DNA from 4 places in the Priestia sp. MDV22-iso46 genome. Region 2 is predicted to be linked to each of the others. Evidence: riboswitches for the same ligand, from Rfam matches in the RefSeq annotation. Region 2 holds a riboswitch; each other region holds the start of a gene.
The links. Region 2 has a riboswitch for cobalamin ahead of AC4NPH_RS00150 (cobyric acid synthase). Riboswitches for the same ligand answer to the same signal wherever they lie in the genome.
Positions count from the first base shown of each region.

Region 1: linked by a shared signal. The riboswitch ahead of AC4NPH_RS24720 (HoxN/HupN/NixA family nickel/cobalt transporter) and the one ahead of AC4NPH_RS00150 (cobyric acid synthase) in region 2 are both predicted to bind cobalamin.
Region 3: linked by a shared signal. The riboswitch ahead of AC4NPH_RS01775 ((2Fe-2S) ferredoxin domain-containing protein) and the one ahead of AC4NPH_RS00150 (cobyric acid synthase) in region 2 are both predicted to bind cobalamin.
Region 4: linked by a shared signal. The riboswitch ahead of metE (5-methyltetrahydropteroyltriglutamate--homocysteine S-methyltransferase) and the one ahead of AC4NPH_RS00150 (cobyric acid synthase) in region 2 are both predicted to bind cobalamin.

Region 1 covers NZ_JBZVWT010000007.1:93,484-98,128, forward strand. Annotated here, with positions in the region: gene AC4NPH_RS24715 (M20 family metallopeptidase) at 1-694, opposite strand, end outside; gene AC4NPH_RS24720 (HoxN/HupN/NixA family nickel/cobalt transporter) at 924-1,721, opposite strand; cobalamin riboswitch at 1,855-2,037, opposite strand; gene AC4NPH_RS24725 (organic hydroperoxide resistance protein) at 2,143-2,562, opposite strand; gene AC4NPH_RS24730 (undecaprenyl-diphosphatase) at 2,715-3,308, opposite strand; gene AC4NPH_RS24735 (response regulator transcription factor) at 3,461-4,192, shown strand; gene AC4NPH_RS24740 (HAMP domain-containing sensor histidine kinase) at 4,196-4,645, shown strand, end outside.
Region 2 covers NZ_JBZVWT010000001.1:24,646-29,290, reverse strand. Annotated here, with positions in the region: gene AC4NPH_RS00155 (FecCD family ABC transporter permease) at 1-540, opposite strand, end outside; gene AC4NPH_RS00150 (cobyric acid synthase) at 746-2,272, opposite strand; cobalamin riboswitch at 2,365-2,544, opposite strand; gene AC4NPH_RS00145 (YdcF family protein) at 2,692-3,255, shown strand; gene AC4NPH_RS00140 (APC family permease) at 3,314-4,645, opposite strand, start outside.
Region 3 covers NZ_JBZVWT010000001.1:339,912-344,556, reverse strand. Annotated here, with positions in the region: gene cobK (precorrin-6A reductase) at 1-197, opposite strand, end outside; gene AC4NPH_RS01785 (sirohydrochlorin chelatase) at 194-1,105, opposite strand; gene cobJ (precorrin-3B C(17)-methyltransferase) at 1,124-2,746, opposite strand; gene AC4NPH_RS01775 ((2Fe-2S) ferredoxin domain-containing protein) at 2,760-3,140, opposite strand; cobalamin riboswitch at 3,242-3,421, opposite strand; cobalamin riboswitch at 3,540-3,718, opposite strand; gene AC4NPH_RS01770 (hypothetical protein) at 3,865-4,023, opposite strand; gene AC4NPH_RS01765 (M42 family metallopeptidase) at 4,371-4,645, opposite strand, start outside.
Region 4 covers NZ_JBZVWT010000003.1:155,017-159,661, forward strand. Annotated here, with positions in the region: gene AC4NPH_RS17985 (sugar porter family MFS transporter) at 1-194, shown strand, start outside; gene AC4NPH_RS17990 (hypothetical protein) at 767-904, shown strand; gene AC4NPH_RS17995 (metallophosphoesterase family protein) at 901-1,641, shown strand; gene AC4NPH_RS18000 (hypothetical protein) at 1,941-2,192, shown strand; SAM riboswitch class I at 2,273-2,383, shown strand; cobalamin riboswitch at 2,463-2,651, shown strand; gene metE (5-methyltetrahydropteroyltriglutamate--homocysteine S-methyltransferase) at 2,802-4,645, shown strand, end outside.

The DNA.
Region 1 (4,645 bases), on a different contig from region 2:
GCAAGAAAATCACTTGGCGCGCCAGCTCTTCAATCGCATTGATTCCTTCTTTGTGGTGATTACCCGCGTGTGCTGCTCGTCCCCATGCTTTTACGGTGAAAATTCCCGCTCCTTTGCGCGACGTTTTTAACGCGCCTGAACCCGCCACCGCCGGTTCCGCTACTAGCACTGCTTCACTTCTTTGTGCTTCTTCTTCAATGTATTTTTTAGAAGAAATTGACCCAATCTCTTCATCCGAATTGCAGAAAAACACAATTTTTTTATCGAGCGATAAGCCAAGCTCTTGAATCGCTTTAATCGCCCATATAGATTGCACAATGCCGCCTTTCATGTCTAAAATTCCCGGACCGTACAGCTTGTTTCCCTCTGTTCTTAGACTCAGCCTTCCCTTTTCCCATACCGTGTCAAAGTGACCGATAATTAAAAGCTGCTTTTCTCCTTCTCCAATCGTAAATTTCAAATGGTTTCCTACTTCTTTTTCTTCTATGATTTCGTATCCTACCCCTAACCGTTTATGAAACAGCTGCGTTAAATACATTCCACACTGATCTACTAACTCTTTACTGTAGGACGGTGATTCTTTTTTCACAAATCCAACTAAATCTTCAAGCATCTCTTGTTCGTGTTCTTTTAAATAACTAAACACGCTTTGTTCTACCATTACCTGACTCAAATCAATTCCTCCTCCAAACAACCCCTGCTGCTTGCATTAAATGCTTTTATTTATCGTACGTATAACTATGTTCTACGTTTCACATAACGACCTTAAATTATCCTTAATTATAATGGTTTTCAGACAATTTTCCATCCTTTAAATACAGATAATACTTTAACTTATTCATAACCGACCGAAAATAGCCATAAACTTCAACAAATTCATACAAAAAAGCTTCAATCTTCAACAGATTAAAGCTTTCGTTTGACTAATTGACATTTATTTTAATATTTTTCCCTTTTGACTTCACACTCACAAAAACAAACATAGACACTAAAAAAATAAACAGAATAACGCCAACCATTTCAAAGTTTACTTCGGCCCATGGGTTAAAGAAAGTGAATGCTAAATAGAATGACACACCATACGCGAGGACAACAATAACCCAGCCCATCAAGCGGGAAGCAGATTGTCCAAATTTACTCGATTCATTCACCATTTTATGTACAATCATCGAATCGATTGTATCTGTAAGCATCATACCAAACATAAACACTAGTCCTAACAAAAGCGGCGTATACTTGCCTGCGTTCCCTACAGCTAGAGACCACACGGCCGTTTGACTGACCGTTTCGGCTGCTAAAGCGAACAATGCTCCTACAAGAATAATTAAAAAAGGATTCGTTGTTCCTTTTGCGATTTTCGGAATAAACTTTCCTTTTAACCCGCTCAGCTGAAACTCTTCCTCTTTATTTTTGGTTCGAAGCAAATGATACGTGTTTAATGTCCCGATTAGAAAGAGAGAGATGATGGATACCCAAGATGCAAAATGATCGAAATACGATGGAAACGTAAAATTCTTCATCACCACGCCCAGCACTCCGGCCGTGACGGCCACCATTCCTCCGTGACCTAGTGAAAACAGCGTTCCGACCCAAGGGGCAAAACGGCTGCCCATTCGCCAATTATATCGAGTCTGGCCATCAATAAAAGCTAAGTGATCTGCATCCAATCCGTGCCTGATTCCTAATAAAAAGACAAGTAAAAAAACTGATAAACCTTCCATTTCCTACACTCCTTTTTTAAAAATAAAACGTAAAAAAGCCTCAATTCTATAGAAATTGAGGATGTGTCGGCATATGAAAATAAACAGCAATTGCTCACTGCGTACCTTGATACACCGCCTCTTTCCTAGAAGAGTCAAGTGTACAGAATAGGTAGGTCTCCTGGCTTGAGATCATCATTTTCTACCGCCTTCCCCGTTTTGAGTGACGATAAGATAGAAAACTCCCTGCTTACAGTGGCTGGACCGCTCGAGATTTGCACTCGATTCCCTGTTACCTCTTACGCTATGTAAGAGCACCTAAACTGTGCGAATGATTCATTTTCTTCCTCATTATACTAGTACTTCTTACAAATGAATAGAGAAAATTCAAATAAAAAAGCCCTGCTAAGCTTTACATGCTTAGCAGGGCTTTTTAAAGCAATTAAACTACTTCTACCGTTACGTCTACGTTACCGCTGATTGCTTTTGAATACGGGCAGTATGAGTGAGCTAGGTCTACATATTTTTTCGCTGTTTCTAAATCTAAGCCTTCGATATGAGCTTCAAGCGCTACTCCAATTTTCACTCCTTGATCAGCTTTATCAGGAAGCAGCTGAACAGTAGCTTTTACTTCACTGCTTTTGATTTCTACGTTATGTTTTTTCAACATAAATTCTAACGCGCTGTTGAAACAAGCACTGTATCCAGCTGCAAACAGCTGCTCTGGGTTTGTTGCTGTTGTTGCTTCTCCACCAAGCGCTGGAGGTGTTGCAACGTCTAAGTTAAAGATGTTATCTAAAGAGTGAACTTCTCCTGTTCTTCCACCTGTGTTAACGACTGTTGTTTCATATAAAGCTTTCATGTATAAACCTCTCCTCTTTTTCGTTAATTTTATTAAAAGTTTTTTATTTATCGTTTCTGTAATTTAATTGTACACAATTTAATTTTAAAAAACAAGTATTAAATGCATTAAAAATTTCCCAATAAAAAAAGCCGCGTATTTGCGACTTTTTCTTAATAATATTGAGACTGTTCGTCATAAGCTGATTTTCGAAAAATAGACAAGTTGGTAATAGCCCTCATCAGTTTCGTATTAAAAATAACATAATGAATAAACAGCGCCAGCACGCAGCCTAAAACGGCTCCTGTTAACACATCGAATGGATAATGAACGCCAACCCATACGCGTGAAAAGGCAATGAGTACGCCCATGACAACCCACATGCGCCCTGAACGTTTGAAATGCAACCAAATGGTAAAAGTGATAACTAATGCAGATGTAGCATGATCGCTTGGAAATGAAGAATTTGCGGCGTGATCAATAAGCTGATTCACGTGGTGAGAGATAAACGGACGATCTCGATAAGCAAATAAACTAATCACTTTATTGATAATGACTCCTGTGGCACAAGCACATAAAGCTTGAAATGCTACAACACGGCTGCCGTTTTTATTAATAAGTAAAAACAAGCCGAGTAAAACGATAAGTACATACTGGGCATAATCTGCAAAGAATACCATCAGCGAATCTACAAACTTCACATGCGAAGCGTACTGATTCACCGCATGGAAAATGGTATAATCTACTGAATTAATAGCTGATAACATAATCGAAATCCTTTCTTATTTTTAAATGCCATTAGCTATCTTATCAGTTTCTGAAGAAAATGAACATTATTTCTCGGGCTATTGATGATATATTTAGTAAATAACTATTGATTTCCTTACCATTTATACATCCCGAATCTGTCCGTGCTATAATGTACGCAACTATACATAGACACAAGGGGGAATTTTTGTTGAGTAAAGGCAGAATTTTAATTGTAGAAGATGAGCGCAAAATTGCTCGTTTAATTCAGCTCGAGCTTGAACATGAAGGGTACGAAACGGGCATGGCTTACACTGGAACAGAAGGATTGGCAGAGTTTCAAGAACACGATTGGGATTTGCTGCTTTTAGATGTGATGCTTCCTGAACTGAGCGGACTCGAAGTACTTCGTCGCATTCGAGCAAATGATGATCAAACGCCCGTTATCTTATTAACAGCTCGAGACGCCCTTCCTGATAAGGTAAGCGGACTAGATTTAGGAGCGAACGACTACATTACAAAGCCTTTTCAAATTGAAGAGCTTTTTGCACGCATTCGCGTATGGCTTCGCCATCCTGCATCAACATCGCCTGCTGAACAAGAAACGGCCACTCTTCAACTAGGCAATTTAGTCGTTAACGAAAAAACGCGAGAAGTCACGCGTGAAAATGAAGCTATTGAGCTGACTCCTAAAGAATATGATTTGCTTGTCTATATGCTTCAAAACAACAATCAAGTGCTGAGCTTTGAACAGCTTCTTACAAACGTGTGGGGATTCGATTACTACGGAGACACCAATATTGTATACGTATACATTCGTTATCTGCGCAAAAAGATTGATGCACCATTTTCAACTCCTTACATTCAAACAGTGCGCGGCGTTGGCTACATGCTGAAGGAGTAGCTTATGAAACTACAAACAAAGATTATTCTTACATCAACTGCACTGCTTTTTATTTTACTAGTAATTGCAAACAGTTCGATTTACTTCATTTTCAAGAAGACCATGGAAGACAACGCAATTGAACGTTTGCAAGCAGAAACAAGCAATGTAACAAATGGGCTAAAGCAAACGAGTGCGACGGTTAAACAAGCCAATTTGCTTCGTGCCTATTTGCCTCCTAACGGGATGATTCGTATTTTACCTAAATCCGGCAGTCCTTTAGTTGTATCCGTTACGGATCAAACGAAAGAGCTTCAGGACTTACCTTATTCCTATTATTCAAATGAACAAACAAGCATCAAAGAAGATGATGGTCATCTATACGCGATTTCACACACCCCTGTCATTTGGACGAACGGTGAAGTTGTTTCTTTGGAAGTCACGGAACAACTGGCAGATGTGGAACAATCTCTG
Region 2 (4,645 bases):
TGAAATAAGCGCGCTCATAAAGGATGATAAAATAATCCCCGCTAAGATGATGGTTTCATTGGCCAAATTGCCGCTTGCGAGTTTCGTAATACCAAAAACTAAAAGAAGAGTAATAAAACCAGATACAATGCCGACTACAGGCAGCGTGAAGATAGACAAACCAAAAATACTCCAATGAAAATAAATTGCCATGACAGAGCCAAGGGTTGCACCTGAGGAAACCCCGATCGTATAAGGATCGGCAAGAGAGTTTCTTAATAGCCCTTGAAAGGCAGCTCCTGCTATTGAAAGCGAAGCTCCTACTAAAAATGCCACCAGTACTCTTGGAAAACGAATTTGCCAAATGATTAAATCCATGTTTTCCGGACCGTGATATAAGGATAGCCCGGTAAGGTGGCCAATAATAATTTTGATTGTATCTCCTACGGTTAACGAAACTGTACCAATAAATACGCCCATAATTACCGAAGTACATACAATAAATAAACTGACTATGTATAAAATAGATGCTTTGTTAAAAAAAATACGTTTAAAAATCAATACGTTCAGCTCCTCTAGGAAACGAGGCGTGATGTTTTACATTACATTAACCATTCATTTTCCTGTCCATAAACCATGCTTCCACCATGCATTAAGTTGGAAACAATCATCTTTTATTTGTTACGAGTGCTAGACTGTTGAACTAGGCAACGTAGAATAGCGTACTAAAGTTCTCGGTAAAAAAACAAGCGAAAGCCCCTACAAGCTATACTTTTTGTGTTTGCTCCGGGCTTTTATAGTTGTCTATTAAATGATACAGCTTTTCCATATCTACGGCTTCTCTCACATATGCTGCTGCTTTTGAAAAAGACTCCTCTTTTTGCAGGCGACTGTTGAATGTGTCCGTAATAGGCGGCAATTTTTTATGTTTACGAATTTGATTAAGCAAAGCTCTGCGCAAAGCATCGTTATGAAACACATCATGAACATACGTGCCAATGACGTTGTCTTTAACCGTTCCTTCTTTTTCATGCTCTACCACTGCAAAAGCTTCCGTGGTGCTCTTAGAAATCGTCTTTCCCATATGAATTTCGTAGCCTTCAATCGAAACTCTTTCACTTTCTAGCTGGACATACCCAGAAACTCTTTCTGTTTTTTTGCTGGTTGTCATAACGGTTTCCACCGGAAGCAAGCCCAGCCCTTTAATGGATTCAATCCGAGATTCTACTGCATCAGGGTCTGTAATTGTCTCCCCTAGCATTTGATATCCTCCGCAGATGCCAATGACGTGAACGTTCGTTGTGTTCAAAACTTGATTAATGGCTAGAGCCAGGCCGCTTTCTTGTAAAAACTGAGCATCTTCAATCGTATTTTTGCTTCCTGGTAAAACAATTAAATCAGGCGTACCTAATTGCGACGGCTTGGTTACAAGCCTCACGTGACAGTCTTCTTCTAAGCTTAAAGGATCGATGTCTGTAAAATTTGAGATGCGCGGGTACGAGATAACCGCAATATCAATTTCTTTTAACGGATTCACAAGCGTTGAGTAATTTCTAAGTGATAACGAATCTTCCGCGTCAATTTCCACGTTGTTCATATAAGGAATAACTCCTAGAACCGGAACACCCGTGTATTCTTCAAACCACTTCAAACCTGGTTTTAAAAGTTCTAAATCTCCTCGGAATTTATTAATTAACACCCCGATAACTCTAGACTTGTGTTCATCTGGAAGCAATTGAAGAGTACCCACTAGGCTCGCAAAAACTCCTCCTTTATCAATATCTCCTACTAACACAACAGGCGCTTGGGCTATTTTTGCAACGCGCATATTTACGAGTTCCCGATCGTTCAAATTGACTTCAGCAGGACTTCCAGCGCCTTCAATCACAATTCGATCATAATGACTGGCAAGCTCTTTATAAGCTTCCGTGATAACGTTTAAACCTTCATTAAAAAATTCTTGCCGATACTGAAAAGCAAACATATTACGTAGCGGTTTTCCGTGAACGACAATTTGAGATTCATGATCACGAGTTGGTTTAATTAAAATAGGGTTCATATTGGTTGTTGCTTCTACTCCAGCTGCTTCTGCTTGAATTCCTTGCGCTCTGCCAATTTCTTTTCCATCCATTGTAATGTATGAATTAAGCGCCATATTTTGCGATTTAAACGGTGCAGTTTGATAGCCGTCTTCTTTAAAAATACGGCAAAATGCTGTAGCAATCATGCTTTTTCCAGCGTCTGAGTGCGTTCCTTGAATCATAAGCGGTTTTCCTTTTTTCACTTTTTCCACTCCCTACCACATAAAAAAACCTTAACTGTAAAAGTCAAGGTTTGGTCATGCGCTCATTAACACATTGTCTTGACTTATTTCTCCCACCGAAAAATAAGGGGTTTTTAAAAGCAGGTCTCCTGGCTTATGCTTCATTTTACTTCTGCACCCTTCCTAGTTTGACTAGTGGGTCTTTGCAGGTTCATCCACATTTACAGTAGCGGGGGCTGCACCGGATTTACACCGATTTCCCTATTATCCTCCTTAGAGGCACTTTTAAAATCATTTATTCTTTATTGTAACGAATTTTATAACCATTCACAATAACGATTTTCTTCTATTATTATATATTACTGTGCTTATACTTATTTGGGTCTCGTATGCTATAATAACAATTATTTTCCAAACATCTTATGAAATAGCTAGGAAGGTGCTCACAGTTGAAGAAAAAAATGATTTATACCTTTATTGGTTCGCTTGTTCTTTATATAGTAATTATATCTTTTTGTATGTATCAAACTGCTCACAAGTCTGTTCCACATAACGCAGATTATGTCCTCGTTTTAGGTTCTAAAGTAGATGGTGATCAAATGTCTCCTAGTTTAAAAGAACGAGTAAAGACGGCCTTATCTTATTTACAAGCACATCAACAAACAAAAGTTATCGTAACGGGCGGAAAAGGATCCGATGAAGAAATTTCTGAAGCAGAGGCAGCCTATCGTTTTCTGCGGAAAGAAGGAATTAAAAAGAAGCGAATTATAAAAGAAGATCAGTCAACTTCTACTTTTGAGAATTTTACTTTTACTAAACAGAAAGTTGATATTCAACACAAAAAAGTCGTGCTTGTTAGCAATGATTTTCATTTGTTTCGCGCTTCTATTATTGCCAAGCGCCAAGGTTTTGATGTTTATCCTTTAGGCGCAAAGACACCAAATTCAATTAAACTTCAAGCCTACTTTCGTGAGTATGCTGCTATATTAAAAACATGGCTGTTTGATAAATAAATAGAGTACACGCCTATACAAACGAAAAACACGGCATGAATTCATGCCGTGTTTTTTATTAATCATCTGTATCGATAACTGCTTTTGGTAAACCTGTGTATTTCGCCCAGTAGAAAATACCAAGTGAAACAAGAGCAATTAAAATTAAGTCAAGCGGGTTGCTTAGCACACCTTGTCCTCCACCAAATGAACCTAGATAAGAGATAACAAGCATAATAATATAATAAGCAACTAGCCACCAAGCAGATTTAAGCTGCTGTGCAAATTTTACGACGTCAGTTGGTACATATTTCTTAAACGCTACGTAGATAACAACCATTAGAAGCTGTGATCCTAGCAGCCAAGAAATTGTCGTCCATCCTGACCAATATACGATGTATGAACAGAAAATAAATGAAACAGGAGCAATAACGCTCATGCCTTTTAATTTAAAAGGCTTCTTAAGGTCTTTTGCATTTACTCTGAATGCAGCAGCTGAAATTGGCGCAATCGCATAAGACAGAATAAGTGCCACTGAACATACGTTTACTAGCGCTTCCCAAGAAGGAAATGGCAGTGTCCAGAATACGGACATTCCAAATGATAGCCATAGTGACGCACGTGGAATTCCTGTTTTCTTATCTACTTTTGAGAAACGTTTAAATAATGTTCCATTACGAGACCAAGCATACACTAAACGAGAAGTTGTATTCATGAAGATGTTCCCGTTACCGCCTGGTGATAAAATAGCATCAAAAATAACAAGCGTTACTAACCAGCCAAGGCCTAAAATAAGTGCAATATCTTTAAATGGTAAAGAGAATTGCTCTTGAATTGTTCCCCATCCTCCTGATAGCATATCAGCCGGGATGTTACCAATGAACAATACTTGCAGTGCTGTGTAAATAATCGCTGAAAGTACAATACAGATAATGAGCGCGATTGGAATATTACGCTGCGGGTTTTTAACTTCACTGGCTACAGAAACAATAGGGTGAAGTCCTAGGTAAGCAAACATAACGCCACCTGTTGAAATGGCTGCTTGAATACCATTAAAACCAAACGGAGCAAAATCGCCAGTTGTAAAGTTAGCTGATTTAAAGTGATAAGCTAACACGACGATAATTGTAAGAGGAACCGCATATTTGAACACAGATATAATGACATTTGACTTAGCAAATGCTTTTACACTTACGTAGTTAATGATAAAAAATAGCGTTAATAACGCGAACTGAAATAACCAGCCGATTGTAGTAGGCGATTCAGAACCATGTTTAGTTAGACCAGGAAGCCAAAACGCAACATACTGACGTACAGCCGTTACCTCGATGGCAATCAAACTTGTGTAAGCAATAATGGTAATGAATGAAATTAAGTAACCCACTAAATGACCATGCGAGTAAACCGGATA
Region 3 (4,645 bases), 320 kb from region 2:
GCTTTTACACGATGTTCGTTTACAAAATCCGTCATATCTTCTTTTGTGAGACGTCCAATTTTCACTTTCACTTCTGCACGCTGTAATTCGATAGCTGCGTTTTCGGTTACAACCGTTGCCGTAACCTCATGACCTGCTTTTTTCACTTGCACGGCTAATGCACGTGCATCGCTAGTTCCGGCTAACAATAAAATCATTTTAGCTCGCCGACCTTATCTTCACGGTGTTGATGGTCGTGATGGTGATCGTGGTGATGGTGTCCGTGATCATGGTCATGATCGTGATGATGGTGGTGATCAATATGCTCCATAATGCCGAGGCGATATTGACACGTATCGCAGTTCATTTTCACTTCACCTTCTAATCCTTCTTCAGCACGTTCTTTTAAAATTGTCTGCAGTTTTGGGTGAAAACCGAAATAGCCGGCTAGCTTAAACTCAATGTTTTCATGCTGCATTTTATACTGCTTCACCATTTCTTCTAATCGCTTAATTAATACTCCTGTAAATAAGAAATACGGGAGAATAACCACTTTTTTAGCGCCCAATTTCAAACATCGCTCCACGCCTTCATCAATCAGTGGTGCGGTCACGCCCATAAAAGAAGTTTCGACGATTTTATAATTTGTTTTTTCCCAAAGAAGGCGCGTAATTTTATATAAATCACTGTTTGCATCAGGATCACTTCCTCCTCGCCCTAAGACAATAACAGCCGTGTCTTCAGCTGGAGTTTCTAAATTCTCTCCTGATTCTTGTAATCTCGTTTTTAAAATTTCAAGGGCTTCTTCATGAACGCCAATAGGACGTCCGTATACGAAGTTTACGTGTGGATATTTTTCCTTTGCTTCATCTATAGCCGCTGGAATATGTATTTTAGAGTGTCCAGCAGGCAAAAGCATAATTGGAATTACAACTACATCTTGTGCTCCTTTTGCCACACATGTATCAATGCCTTGACTTACATTTGGGCGTTCAAATTCTAGAAAACACGTTTCTACTAAAATAGATGCGTCCCAATCATGCTTCATAGTCGAAATAAATTCCCGAATTTGATCGTTCCCTTCAGGATCTCTGCTTCCATGACCGACAAATAAAACTGATTTCATATAATGTCCTCCTATTTTTTAATCTCCACACGGAGCTGGTTCTACTTTTATTTTTGGTGTTATATCTTGATAGTCGAATCCATAAACGTTCTTCACACGCTTAAAGAATTTATGAAATCGCTCATTAGGATGACCTTTTTCTTTATATTCATGGATAATGTTCTCCACTATTTCAACAATTTCATCGGGTGCTATGCCTTCCGCCACAATTTGACCTGAATGCGCATTGCGTCCAACCGTTTTAGCTCCTAAAAATAAATCAAACGCACCTTTTCTATAGACAATGCCGATATCTTCTTGAACAGCGCCGTAACAAGCCATACCGCATCCATTGATACCAAGCTTCAGCTCTTTTGGCATGTCCATTCCCCCGAGGCGCTTTTGTAATTCTTCCGTATGTGGAATAGCATCGCTTTTTTCTCCATCGCAAAAATCACACGCTTTGATTGTGAACACGTCTCCGACCGGAGATAATAAAAAGGAAGCTGCTTGGAGCTTTTCAATGATTATATCCGGCTGGGCCGTTGGAATTTGCAGTTTAATTTGATGGTCAGGTGTATACTCCATCGTACCTTTTTCACCAACAACTTCCGCTAGTGTTGTCATTTGAACAGGCGTGAATTTCTTATTTGCAAGTCCTGGACTAACTGCTACTTCAAAGATAGACTCGATTGGCTGGTGTACGACCGCAGAAGTGGATTCACCTAAAATTGCTTGAAGCGCTTCTTCTGCAAGAGCTCGTGAAGTTGCTTTTTCTTCTCTTGTGTTCTGAACTGCTTCAATAGCTGAAGCTGTTTGCTTTACAGTCTCTTCTTGATCGAGAGCCCATGGTTCTGCTTCTTTTCGAAGTCGCTGATGCGGTCTTAGCGGCTGCTCCGTTTGGTTGAGGGTATATTTCCGCTGATATCCTCGCGGTGTAATCATTAAATCGTCGTAAAAGAATGTAGATGAATTTCCGACAACAACGGTAGTCAGCATGCCTATTTCATGGTTTAACATGTCTTTTAAGTTGGTCATTACGACTTCTTCACGGTCACGATAAGCGCTTTTAACAAGACCAACAGGCGTATCAGGGGAACGGTACTTTAATAGAATCCTTTGCGCTTCAACAATTTGTCTTGTTCGTCTTCCGCTTTTTGGGTTGTAAAAAGCCACTACGAAATCTGCTTGTGCAGCTGCTTCAATTCTTTTTTCGATTAGCTCCCAAGGCGTAAGGTGGTCACTTAAACTAATCGTACAAGCATCGTGCATCACGGGCGCTCCAAGGAGAGATGCGCATGAATTAATAGCCGAAATGCCAGGAATTACTTCCATCTCTACGCCCGTTTCTTTTTTCCAGCCTTTTTCAATCAACACTTCATACACAAGGCCTGCCATTCCGTATACTCCTGCATCTCCGCTTGAAATGACAGCTACGGTTTTGCCCGCTTCAGCTTGCTTTACAGCTTCTTGTGCACGGCTTACTTCTTCGGTCATTCCCGTACTAATAATTTGCTGATTCGTTAACAGTCCTTGAATTAGTTCCACATAGGTTTTATAACCGATGATCATATCACTTTCTTGAATGGCTTCTCTTGCTCGCTGTGTAATATGTTCAAAGCTTCCTGGCCCAAATCCAATAACTAACAGTTTACCTTTCATGCTAGCTCCTCCTTTATGCGTTACTTTTTACTTTGTCAATTCCTTCTATGGAGTCACTATTTTCCGGAGAAACGAAACCATTTTGATCACATTCATAAATAAGCGATTCCTTTATACTGCAGCCTCCTGCTAAATGCTCTTTGACAATCCGGTGAGCCACGGTTTCAGTGACCTGCTTGTACCAATCTCCTGAAGGATAGACGATAGCTACAGGAGCATCTTTGCATCGTCCGTTACAGCGCGTACGCGTTGTATGAACCGTTTCATCCAAATCCAGTTCCGTCACTTTATTTCGAATAGCTTGCGTGGCTTCTTCTCCACCTTTTCTCATACAGCTGCTTCCATTACAAATCAATACGTGATGTTTTGTTCCATTTAAGTTCCACGTCGTCACACTCATTCGCTCCTTTACTAAAAGAAGCGCCTCTATCAATGATAGAGGCGCAGAAAATTCAAACTAAGTTTTTGCACTTCCACCTATATCCCGTAGGGTAAGCTTCGCATTAGAAAAAGGCTGGCTTCCTGACTTCGATTCATCACTTGATTGCGCCTTCCCGAATACAGTGGCATATGCAATCAGCTCGTCTTCACAGTGGCGGGTACCGCGCTGGCTTCACACCAGACTTCCCATTTAACGCAATGTGAACATTGCGCACCTTTTTTGCACGATATGTAGTTTTACGCTACGAGAAAAACCCGCTTCGCTAATATGCGAGCGGGTAAAACGTCAGAGTAAGAGTGTACACGAATGCCACTTTAAGCCAACGTCTCCCTTCCCGCTCCCCGGAGAAATAGAAACTTCACAATAAAGACAGGTCTCCTGACTTGTGTATCATTCTACTTGAGAACCTTCCCGTGATTTTTTCACAGTGGTTATACTCGTTCGTCCACACTTACAGTTGCGGGGACAGTACTGGCATTTCACCAGTTTCCCTATTAAGCCTTCTTGGCATCTTTACTGTTGCTGTTTGATATATATGAACCTTTTAAACTATCAGAATAATAGAAGTAACTACCATATCATAGCGTACATTTTTTTTTATTTCAACTCTATTCTTTTCGGAAGATACAAGTATCTATAAAAAAACAAGAGCATAAAATCAGCTCTTGTTTTTTCATTATATAGCTACTAATGTTAAATGAGGATCATTATAATACACAACTTCTGAAAGAACTTTACAGCCATTTGTTTTAGCAAAAGCTTCTCTCGCCTGTTTTTCAGTTTCAAATTCAAACATTTTCATTTCTTTTCCAGCATATACCGTCAGTACCCACATGAAAAGATTCGCCTCCGATTATTGTAGTGATCGCTATATCCACATTATGCCGAAACCATTTCCTTTTGAAAACCCATTCTACAAAACTTGTCACAAGAAACTTTTAAAAATTTAAAAACATTTTAACTTCTGTAAATGAACACAATGTACAAAAGGTTTAAGCAGTATTGTACCTCTTTAAAAAAGGTGCTTTTTTAACCCACTGTTGCTTCACCAGTAAAAAAATATATAGTATTTATTAAAAAAAGAAGCCGGACAGCCGGCTTCATTTTTAGGAAAGGACAGACATCACGATCCCGTCCTGTTCTTTATTTTGCATAAAAATACATTAATTAAATATTCCTTTCTTAAAGCAGAACCATGTTCGACTGCACATAGTAATAAAGAAGCTTATACGTATGATTCAATGAATCTTGATGCGTTCTCTCAAACGCATGAGAAGAATCAATTCCTGGACCAATTAAGCCGTGTACGATATCGTGTCCGGCACGAATAGCAGCAGAAGCATCTGATCCGTAAAACGGATAAATATCTAATTTGTACTGAATATCATGCTGCTTAGCTAGCTCCACCAAATGCCTTCTCAAACCGTAATGATATGGGCCGCTTGAATCTTTTACAC
Region 4 (4,645 bases), on a different contig from region 2:
CAATTTTAGCTGACCAGTTTAGTTTAGGCGTGATCTTTTCAACGTTCGGGATCATTTGTATTCTCGGATTATTCTTCATACGCTTTGTAGTTGTTGAAACAAAAGGACGCAGCCTAGAGCAAATTGAAACGGACATGGCAGCTCGTTCTGCAAGGAAGTCTTTAAGTCCAGTTGAGCGTAATAAATATGTTTGATTGTCGTAAATGTTTTAAATGTAAGGTGCTGAGATAAAAGTATTTTAGCTGAAGTGAAAAACGAACCACTAATCAAAGTGTTTGATTAGTGGTTCGTTTTTTTATGGTGAACGCAGGTTTCATCTGTTTCGTTTCTTCTAGCAGTTGATTGGAGAGCAAGGCGAAGACTCCTGCGGGAAAAGCGGAACAGATGAGACCCCGCAGGAGCACAAGCGACGAGGAGGCTCATCGGACGCCCGCGGAAAGTGAAGCCTTGCACGGAAATCAACTGTGGGGTAACAAGCGGCTCAGCACATGTCGGCCTTTGTTCGTCCCCAGCCTCTTTCTTATTAGTAGATATAGAGATTTCAGCTTTTACACTGTCATATTAGTGCCTAATAAAATGGAAAGATAGGTTAGCTTATCATAGAGTGGACTTTAATAGATATTCATAACTAGCAATTTCTAAAACGAAAGCTAAATGTGCGTTCTGCTTACAAGAAGGTAGTGACCTTCGTCAACAAATTCTCATATAAACAAGTAAGCTTGTTTACTTTTAACTAAATTTATTTATTAATAGGGGGATTAACTAGTTGATGAATTTGACGCTTCATGAACGTTCTGAAAAGTTATTAAAGCAAAGAATTAAACAATTAAATCCGATCCATTTAACTTTGTTTTTATGGGCGACAGCAGAGGTGACGGACCAAACGATAATTGTTTCACGATGAGCGGTGAATTTGAGCTTGTATTAAAAAAGGCGGTGGAATTGAACCCGCTGTTTATTATTCATAGGGGAGACACCGTCTATACAGGGAAAAAAGAGTATTTGGAGCACTTTGTTAAGGTTGTCGAAAAAATCGCATCAAACATTCCTATGTTTGTATGCGTAGGGAATCATGATGAACTGTACCTTGATGAAAGCAATCTCGAAAACTTCAGAGCCACTATCGGAAAGGCACACTGGGTCATTGATATTCCTGTCTTCAACTTTCGGTGCATCGCATTAAATAATGTCATCAGTCCCAAGAATAAAATATATGGATTTACAGATAGAGAGCTGAATTATTTAGAGCAGCAGCTAGAGGATGCTCCTCGTAATACCGTTGTAGCCATGCATGCGCAGCCAAATATTGGCCGGTGGTCAAATCTTGAAGGGTTTCCTGTAACGACTCCTCAAAGTCAAGAATTTTTTGATTTAATTCAAGAACACCGCGTGAAAAAAGTTCTCGTTAGCCACGTGCATGCATATGACGAACAGTTTATTAGAAAAAATAGAAACGGGTCGTTTACGCTTGGAAGAGGCACTGATTTTGTATTGTCAGGAGGCGCCGGTGCTCCTCTTGATTTTGAGCAGCCTTTAATTTTAAATAATTATAATTTTACGGAGTTTTTTGTAAGCAGGTACAACATATTAGGACCTCTTCTTTGGAAGGATTTTGGACGACCTCGAAGAAATTGTTTGTAAAAACAAGAGAATAGAAAGCTATGTTTAGCCAAAAGCCTGCCCGTAATTCACAGGCAGACTTTTGGAAGATTATGCATAATGTTTACAGAAACCTTGTAGCAGAAGGCTCAGTCAAACGTTATAATAGATAATGAATGATGATATATTCTCTATATTTGTCATATATTTGTATTACATATGTAATTGAAGAAAAACATTCACTTGATATACTGTTTAATGACTTAACTTTATCTTAAAATTTACAGTGAAATGCCTGTTTATAGAGGCTTAGAACATACACAGCAAATGGAGGAGCAATCATGGCAAACGAAAAGATGCAAGAAGGACTTGATCGTTTTATCAAGGAAGATTTAAATGACCTTTTAGGTAGACTGTTCCCCTTAATGGACCGGGAGTGTGCCGAAGAAAAAAGAAAGCTTATCGAAACAGCGGTAGAGTATATTTATTCGTCAGGATATCACCAGGGAGCCAAAGATTTAATTGAAACGCACCGAAAAGACGATTACAAATTGTTAAGGCAAAAATTAGCGTCAGCGCCTCCTAAAAACTAATTTTTTTGAAATTTCTTTTGACAACATAAATCTAAGGTGTTAAGATGACTCTACATTCAAAATATTATAAACAATTAAAACTCTTATTGAGAGAGGCGGAGGGACTGGCCCTGTGAAGCCCGGCAACCATTTAACATTCTTGTTGAAAAGGTGCTACATCCTGCAAAGCGTACAGCTTTGAAAAATAAGAGAGGATTTCATAGATACTATGCCTCTCTATTCGTGATAGAGAGGCTTTTTATTTTATGTGAATATGTTTTGAATGGACAATTTTATAAAAATGCATCAGGTGCTGTGTAACGAATGTACGCAGCTTAAAAGGGAAGACCGGTGAAAAGCCGGCGCGGTCCCGCCACTGTAATGGGGAGCAACTTATTAACCACTGTTTCATGTTGAAATGGGAAGGGATAGGAAGCGATGAACCTAAGTCAGGAGACCTGCCTGTTGTATGCACTTAAGCTCTACGGGATATAGAGAGGAGTGAGGAATACGTGTTGAGAAAAACAGGCTGTCTCAACTCTAGTTAAGTATGCGTATTATCTCTCTTTTCATTTCGAAAAGAGAGATTTTTTAGTTTACCGATAAAAAAATATACAGGGAGTGGAAAAAATGAGCAGTGTAAAAAGTTCGAACTTAGGTTATCCAAGAATTGGTGAAAAACGAGAATGGAAAAAAGCGCTTGAGCAGTTTTGGGCAGGAAAGCTAGAGAAAGGTATCTTTCTTCAAGAAATTAAAGCTCTTCGTCTAGCGCATCTAAAAAAACAGCGTGACGCAGGAATTGAATTGATTCCAGTCGGCGATTTTAGCTTATACGATCACGTGTTAGATACAGCTGTTATGTTCGGTCTAGTGCCAAAGCGCTTTGAGTATAACGGAGGACCAGTATCGCTTGAAACGTATTTTGACATCGCGAGAGGAACAAAAGGTGCGGTAGCTTCTACGATGACAAAATGGTTTAACACAAATTATCACTACATCGTACCGGAGCTTGAGGAATGTACGCCGGCACTTGTAGAGAATCGCCCGCTTCAGTTTTACAAAGAAGCAAAAGAAAAGCTGAATATTGAAGGCAAGCCCGTGATTTTAGGTCCAGTAACATTTGTGAAGCTGTCAAAAGGATATAAAGAAAGTGAGTTTAAAGAAGTAGTTGAACAGTTTGTTCCGCTTTATGCAACTATCTTAGCGGAGCTGCAGGCAGAAGGAGTAGAGTGGGTACAGATAGATGAGCCAATTTTATCTACAACGCTATCAAAAGAAGACCTGGCGCTTTACACAGAAGTCTATCAAACTTTGAAGGAAGCGGCACCGAATGTAAAAGTCATTTTGCAAACGTATTTTGACAGCGTTGATCACTACAAAGAAGTTGTGTCTCTTCCTGTTGAAGGAATCGGTTTAGACTTTGTGCATGACCGAGGCGAAAATCTCACTGCGCTTAATAAATATGGTTTTCCAACTGATAAAGTGCTGGCTGCGGGAGTGATTGACGGACGCAACATTTGGCGTGAAAACTTGGACGAACAGCTTTTAACGCTTAGTGAAATTGAAGAAGCCGTATCAAAAGACCGTTTGATTCTGCAGCCTTCATCAAGTTTATTACATGTTCCTGTCACGGTGAAAAATGAAGAAACCATTGATCCAGTATTGAAAAATGCGCTCTCTTTTGCAGATGAAAAGCTAAAGGAAATCACGCTTTTAACAAAAGCAGTGCAGCAAGGAAAAGAGTCGATAGAAGAAGAAATAAACGTAAGCAAACAGGCGATTCAAGCATTAAATGGTTCATCTTTTCGAAATCATCAAGACGTGCAAAAAGAGCTGAAGCAGCTGCACAGCTATAAAGCAGCGCGACAAGCGCCGTTTGACGTACGTCAACGCGTTCAGCAAGAAGCGTTTCAACTGCCGCTTCTTCCAACGACAACGATTGGAAGCTTTCCGCAAACAAAAGAAGTGCGAAAAGAGCGTTTAAAATGGCGTAAAGGCGAGTTAAGCGATGAAGCATATGAAGCGTACATTAACGAGGAAATAAAAAAATGGATTGAAATTCAAGAAGACATCGGCTTAGATGTCCTTGTGCACGGAGAGTTTGAGCGTACGGACATGGTCGAATACTTCGGTGAGAAATTAGGAGGCTTTCAGTTTACGAAGTTTGGCTGGGTGCAATCTTACGGTTCTCGCTGCGTGAAGCCGCCGCTTATTTACGGAGATGTATCGTATGAGCAGGCGATGACGATCAAAGAAACGGTCTACGCACAGTCTCTAACAAATAAGCCGGTTAAAGGAATGCTGACGGGTCCGATTACGATTTTAAATTGGTCGTTTGTGCGTGATGATATCCCGCGCTACGACGTGGCAAATCAAATTGCGCTTGCTCTTAGAAAAGAAGTAGAAGCACTTGAAAGTCAGGGCATTTCAATGATTCAAGTAGATGAACCGGCACTGCGTGAAGGATTGCCGTT